Regions from separate parts of the Pectobacterium versatile genome, predicted to be linked through region 2. Evidence: predicted binding sites of a transcription regulator. Region 2 holds the regulator's gene; the other holds the start of a gene.
What was found. The regulator PurR, encoded in region 2, represses purine synthesis genes. The targets are predictions, from matches to a motif close to CANGCAAACGTTTGCNTG.

Region 1 (3,464 bases), 1.3 Mb from region 2:
TCATCCAGCGATTCGACTTCAACTTCTACCGGAACATCGCTGCGTAAAGACTGCGCTTTTTCTACCGCATTTTTGATTGAGCCTGCGGCGATGATGTGGTTTTCCTTAATCAGGAAGGCGTCGGATAAACCGAGTCGGTGGTTGTCTCCGCCACCGCATGATACGGCGTATTTCAGCGCGGTTCTCAGCCCCGGCAGCGTCTTGCGCGTATCCAGCAGTCGAGTGCGCGTTCCCTGCAATACGGCAACATAGCGGCTGACTTCGGTTGCGACGCCGGACAGCGTTTGCAGGAAATTCAGCGCAGTGCGTTCGCCTGTCAGGAGCTGTTTGGCCGGGCCTGTGATGTCACACAGCGTTTGGTTGGGAGTGATAGCGTCGCCATCGGCAACGTGCCAGACGATCGTTGTCGTGTTGCCTAATTGAGAAAAGACTTCCTCAAGCCAGCGCGTGCCGCAGAATATACCCGCTTCACGCGTGATGATGCGTGCGCTGACGGTCTCATTGTCGGGTAACAGAAGGGCGGTAATATCTTGGTTAGCATCGACGATGCCACCTAAATCTTCACGCAAGGCCAGTTGCACGCTGGCGGGGATATCTTGTGCAATACGAGCGAGCAAGGCTTTTTGGCGTTGTTCCTGACTGTAGCGACGCGTTGACATGACAAAACTCCGAAGGGGGATTCGGAGGTCTATGCTACCTTGTTTATATCAGGACATCCAGAATGAATAGTTATTACAATTCAATCTGTTACTGTTATTAACTTTCCGGCGAGCGATCTGCGATCGCCGGAAAGGGATGTGATTTTAGAAGTTGTAACCAACGACCAGGTAGTAGCCCCAACCGGTAGATTTCACTTCAAACGGACCTTTGCCGAAATTGAGTTCTGCGCCATCAGCCCATTGGCCGCCGTTGTGGAAATAACGTGCGACGAAAGAGTAGTGCCAATGGTCGTAGCCCAGCGCCAGAATATGGCTGGAGGCAATGGAGTTGTTGGTGCGGCTTGCATTCGATTTATCACGCAGTTCTGAGCCAAAATCGAAATTGGTGAAACTGATATACGAGACGTTGCCGCCCAGCATTGAGCCCAGTGGGTAAGAGTATTTCACTTTTACACGGTAGCCATCCCACTCGTTTTCGTTCGCTGCACCGTAGTTCTGCCATTGGTATTTGGCATAGCCGTTCAGTGAGAGAGACAAATCGGTGCCGGTATCAATATCAGTACCTAAGCCCATGTACCACGTGCTTTGGCGTGAACCGCTGTTGCGACCCTGATCGTAAATAACGTTATTGGCGATGTACCACTCTTTAAATGGGCCAAAGCTGAGGTCAGCCCCCGTCAGCTTATCAATAGAGAAGCGTGGTTCGATCTCGACAAACAGCGGAGAGCCTTTGTCCCAAATGCCACGGCTGTCGGGATCGCCACCAAAAAACTTAGGCGCATCGGCGTAGCCGTAGAAGTCGAACCAGTCTTTACGCGCAAATGCTTCGTATTCCAGGTAAGTCGTGCTGTTCAGTTGCGGTCCGAAACGGGTGTGGGCGCTGCCGACGACGTTAATGCTCTGATGCCACCAGTCGGACAGATATTCGGCTTTATTGCTGTCGGCAAGAGCAGGCATTGAGCATGACAGGGCGAGCAAGGCGCCTGCAGCGAAAGTTTTTTTCATTTTAAGTACCATAGTGTTAGACGTCATGTACGTCGTACGTGAGACCGCAAAATAAGTTTTGGTAATATCTAAAAAAATCAGAAGATAATTTTGTCATGCATTTTAAGTAAAAATAGACGCAATGCACGAAAACGATTGCCTATTATTGCTCTATTACATTTGTAATGTGATTTTAATCACATAATGGTGTTAGGGATTTCACCTTACTAAAAAAGGTATCGGGATTACTTTCAGGCAGGAAAACTGGCGGGAATATCACAAAAAAAACGGTAAAACCTATTGATACCCAGTTGAATAGATAGCATGGCGTGAAACATGGTATCTTGGATACAAGGACTTTTAGCTACATGGTTTTATGCCTGAAATTGATTTTACGCCTGATTCAGCCGGCAAACGATACGATGCGAGGTTATCGCCGATGCTTTTGGAAAATGGCTGGTTATCCGACATTACACACACGCCTTCACCACATTATGATGGTCGCCCGAATAATGAGGTGCCTTCCCTACTGGTGATCCACAATATTAGTCTGCCGCCCGGTGAATTTGGCGGCCCGTATATCGATCAACTGTTTACGGCTACGTTGGATCCCACTGCTCACCCTTATTTCGCCGATATTTCCCATTTACGCGTCGCGGCACACTGCCTGATTCGTCGTGATGGGCAAATCACACAGTATGTGCCTTTCGAGCAGCGCGCCTGGCATGCTGGCGTTTCGGTGTTTGAAGGCCGGGAACGCTGCAATGATTTCTCTATTGGCATTGAACTGGAAGGGACGGATACGCTGCCTTTTACCGCGGAGCAGTATCACTCACTGGTTGCGATTACAGGCCTGTTAATGCGGGCCTATCCCATCACGCCGTCGCGCATTACCGGACACAGCGATATCGCTCCGGGACGTAAAACTGACCCCGGCCCGGCATTTGACTGGGACGGCTATCATCGTCTGCTACAAGAAAACTGGACAGAGAACAAAGGGAGTCTGGATTAATGACGCTGTTTACACTGTTGCTTACGCTGGCATGGGAGCGCTTGTTCAAACAGGGCGAGCACTGGCAGATCGATCATCGGCTTGAGGTCGTGTTCCGGCACGTGTCGTCTCCGTCTTTATTTCAAACGCTGTTCCTGACGCTGTGCAGCATGGGTATCGTGGGGGGCCTGCTGTGGCTCACGAGCGGTATTCTGTTCGGCCTGATTTCTCTTTTGCTGTGGATTATCATCAGCCTGATGTGCATTGGTGCGGGTGAAATTCGTCAGCACTATCGGCGCTATTTGCAGGCCGCACAGCGCGGTGAGGCGGATGCCAGCCGGGAAATGGCGGCAGAGCTGGCGCTGATTCACGGCCTGCCCGTTGGCACAGGCGAAAGCGAGCAATTGAAAGAGCTGCAAAACGCGCTGCTGTGGATAAATTTTCGGTTTTATTTAGCGCCGCTGTTCTGGTTTATCGTTGCTGGACCCTACGGGCCGATTGCGCTGATGGGGTACGCGTTTTTACGCGCCAGACAGACCTGGCTTGCCCGCCACCACACCCCGCTGGAGCGCGCGCAGTCTGGCGTCGATAGTTTGTTGCATTGGCTTGACTGGATTCCTGCCCGCTTGGTCGGTGCTGCTTATGCACTGCTGGGGCATGGCGAAAAAGCGCTGCCTGCCTGGTTCGCCTCGCTGGGGGATTCTCACAGTTCACAGTATTGGGTGTTAACTCAACTGGCCCAATTTTCTCTGGCGCGTGAATCCCACGTTGAGCCTGTAGAGACACCGAAAGCTGCGGTGACGCTAGCAAAAAAAGTGACGTTAGCACTG
Region 2 (3,464 bases):
AAGGATCTAGCATCAGGGTAAAGAGATCATTACCTAAATCGTAATGCGCTTTACCGACAACCTGAGCGCGTCGGCGGGATTGCAAATTCGTGATGCGGGAGAGGGCGACACGCGTCAGGTCGTGCAGGCGGCGGGGCAGTTGAGTATCCAGCCCTGCGCGCAGAACGCGATGGGAAAACATATCCAGCCGTTCACAGTCCCACCATTCGTCCATGTAGCTTTCTCCCAGCCCTAGGGATCCCTCACGCAGGATACGCTTAAAGAAGTTGGGGTTGATCACGCGGATGTCAAAAGGGCGAGTGCCGTTGATGGTGATATCCGCGGTGGCTAACATGTCCTGTACGATGTGGAACCAGGGTGCGGTCTCATCATCCCATTCTTCTGTATAAGGCAAACCCATCATGTCTCCTTAACTTTTCACATGTAAAAGTATCGTAAAACACACCTGGACAACACTTATCACAGCCGAGGTATCGGCTGTCACCAGAGAAAATGAAACACGGTATTATACCCGTCATACTTCAAGCCGCATGTACGTTGGCTACGTTCACTCACCCGAATCACTTACTTGAGTAAGCTCATCGGGATTCCCTCGCTTGCCGCCTTCATGCAACTCGAATTATTTAGGGTATAGAATTATAACGGCTTCAGCCAGCCTACAAGAGAATTGGCTGAAGCAGAGAGAGGAAGCAGGCAGGAATAAGAAAATCGTCTGTACAGAATAGCGGCGGCTAGCGGCGATAGTCGAGGTAGGGGCCGTCTGCCACCGAGCGACGTTCAATCAGCGTCGGGTGTACTTCAATGACGTGCGCATCTTCTCGTTTACTGGTAATGCGATCCAGAAGCATAGAGAACGCGGACTGGCCCAGACGCTCCTTTGGCTGGTGGATGGTGGTCAGCGCAGGCGTAAAGAAGCGTGCGTGGCGCACGTTGTCATAACCGATCACCGAAATGTCCTGCGGTACGCGCAGACCCAGTTCATCAGCCGCACAGATAGCCCCCATCGCCATAATATCGCCACCGCAGAATACGGCTGTAGGTCGCTGTTTCTGTGCGAGAATTTGATGCATGGCTTTGTAGCCGGATTCCGGTTCGAAATCGCCCCGAACCACCCATTCGTCGCGTACGGTGATGTCGGCTTCCTTCAGCGCTTTCAAAAAACCGAGGTAGCGTCCGCTGCCGGTGTTGCGTTCTTGAGTACCGGGGATGGCGCCGATATCGCGATGGCCGCGTTCAATCAGGTAGCGACCTGCCATATAACCACCTTCAAAGGCGTTATCGATAATCGTATCGGTAAAATCGCTGTGCATCTGTCCCCAGTCCATCACGACCATCGGAATGCTGCGATAATCTTCCAGCATGCCTAATAACTCGGGTGGGTATTCGGCGCACATCACCAACAGGCCGTCGACGCGTTTTTGCGCCAGCATGGAAAGATAGGCGCGTTGCTTGCCGATGTCGTTATGCGAATTACATAGCACCAGCGTGTAGCCTTTGGCATAGCAGCTGTTTTCAACGGCTTCAATGATCTCGGCGAAATAGGGGGCTTCGCTGGAAGTAGCCAGCAAGCCGATAGATTTAGTGTGATTAACTTTGAGGCTGCGGGCGACGGCGCTGGGTGAATAGTGCAATTCTTTGATTGCTGCCCTGACGGCTGCCTTAGTCTCTTCGGCGACGAAACGTGTTTTATTGATCACGTGCGATACGGTTGTGGTGGAAACGCCAGCACGTTTTGCCACATCTTTAATCGTTGCCATCTAAAAATGACTCCTGAACTTACCTGTTACAGACGTAAGTATATTGTTAATCGTTTGCCTACGTTTAATGTTCTTCTTCTAAGCTAAAAAACAGGATTTCAGAAGGAGAATGCCGAATGTTATACCGAAGGGATCTGGGTTGACGTTTTTCGACTGATACGCAGCGCTTTCATAAACAGCGGATTGTGTCCGATTTATCATGAAAGTGAAAGGGCTAATTTATACTATTAGTGATGCATTCGTCCGAGATTTTTCGCTAGAATTATGAAAGAATCGTAATAACCCTATTATTTGTAGCTTTAACTACCTAAACGCGGATTTGGCTGTGAAGGGGGGGGCTTTTTAGACGAAGCTTTCAGATAAAATTTGTTCGCTAATTAAGGAGTATTTTATGGATACAGATCTGAAGATGTCTTTGCTGACAACCATTGGTTCGTTGGCTGTGATCATCGTGTTTAGTTTTACAGCGGTGCTGAACTAACCGAACGATGATTTTGTGCGGGTTAGGTATTCAGACACGTTGATGTTACATAAAACGTGTCTGAATCGTTTCTGTTCGACGTATGTAATCTATTATCACTCTTAACGAATCGTCTGCGGTGTGACCACGCGACGCGCGCCAACGTAGTGCTCCTGCCAATAATCTTCACTCAACTTGCTGATACGAATATCTGACCCTGTCCGCGGCGACTGAATAAATTTCCCTTCACCCAGATAAACCCCGACGTGATCGGCTGCGCCACGATTATTGATGCGGAAGAAGACCAGATCGCCACTTTCCAGCTCACTCTTTTTAATCGGAGCGGCATCACGCAGGTGATACATTTCGTTTGCGGTGCGTGGAATTTGGATCTTAACGACATCTTTGTAGGCGTAATAAACCAGTCCGCTACAGTCGAATCCGGTAAAGGGAGAGGAACCGCCCCAGTGATAAGGCTTACCTATCTGACTCATCAACTTATTCATTGCGGTTGTTTTGGCATGTTGATAGCGTTTTTTATGCGCGGCGCTTAGCGCCATTCCTTTTTCTGTCGGTGCTGGATTCTTATCCGCTTTCCCCTTGAGTGCGGTCTTCTTCAGTCCTGTTTTGACTCTGGCTTGGGCGGTTGTTTGTTTCTCTTCTTCAGGCTTCAGCTTTTTAAGATTTTTTTTCACTAGCGCGGGCGTGCTGCTTTGCGTTCGTGACGGTTTTTTTTCTGTCACTTTGCTCGCGGTACGGGATTTGGTTTTATTGCTGACTGCGGTAGGTTCTGGTTTTTTGCTTTTGATCGGCGTCGGGGATTTAGCATTACCCTTTGTTTGGCGGCTTTTCTTATTCGTTTCTGCCACGGCGCTTTTCTTCGGCGCAGAATGCGGGGTATGCGGCGCAGCCTGAACCACGTTCAGGGATAGGTTGCTGAAAAATAATATAAAAAGAGTAATAAATAAGCGCATAATAACAGTGACCGAACATAATCCTTAACTCGCTCAATCCTCACAGTATTCCTGAAAACGGCGTCATAAAAAAGTGGGCACGGTCGCTTTATTCATACAGAATAGTGAAAAAACGTTAATAGTTATTTTTTCGATTGATTTATCAGCGTTTTCTGGCGTTGATTTCATCAATGATGAATACCTTCGGGAAAAATAACCCTACAAAAAATGGCGTTTTTTTGTGGCTAGTGGCATCGGTACAATATCACTGAGTCAATGTCGCTGTCGTAGCAC

Region 1: the regulator PurR is predicted to act here: its motif matches at 1,789-1,806, upstream of EIP93_RS18870 (nucleoside-specific channel-forming protein Tsx).

The regions. Positions count from the first base shown of each region.
Region 1 is NZ_CP034276.1:4,167,332-4,170,795, reverse strand. Features, by position in the region: gene nadC (carboxylating nicotinate-nucleotide diphosphorylase) at 1-659, opposite strand, end outside; gene EIP93_RS18870 (nucleoside-specific channel-forming protein Tsx) at 804-1,664, opposite strand; gene ampD (1,6-anhydro-N-acetylmuramyl-L-alanine amidase AmpD) at 2,083-2,655, shown strand; gene ampE (beta-lactamase regulator AmpE) at 2,655-3,464, shown strand, end outside.
Region 2 is NZ_CP034276.1:2,879,885-2,883,348, reverse strand. Features, by position in the region: gene cfa (cyclopropane fatty acyl phospholipid synthase) at 1-400, opposite strand, end outside; gene purR (HTH-type transcriptional repressor PurR) at 732-1,757, opposite strand; gene cydH (cytochrome bd-I oxidase subunit CydH) at 2,149-2,238, shown strand; gene EIP93_RS12985 (C40 family peptidase) at 2,340-3,191, opposite strand.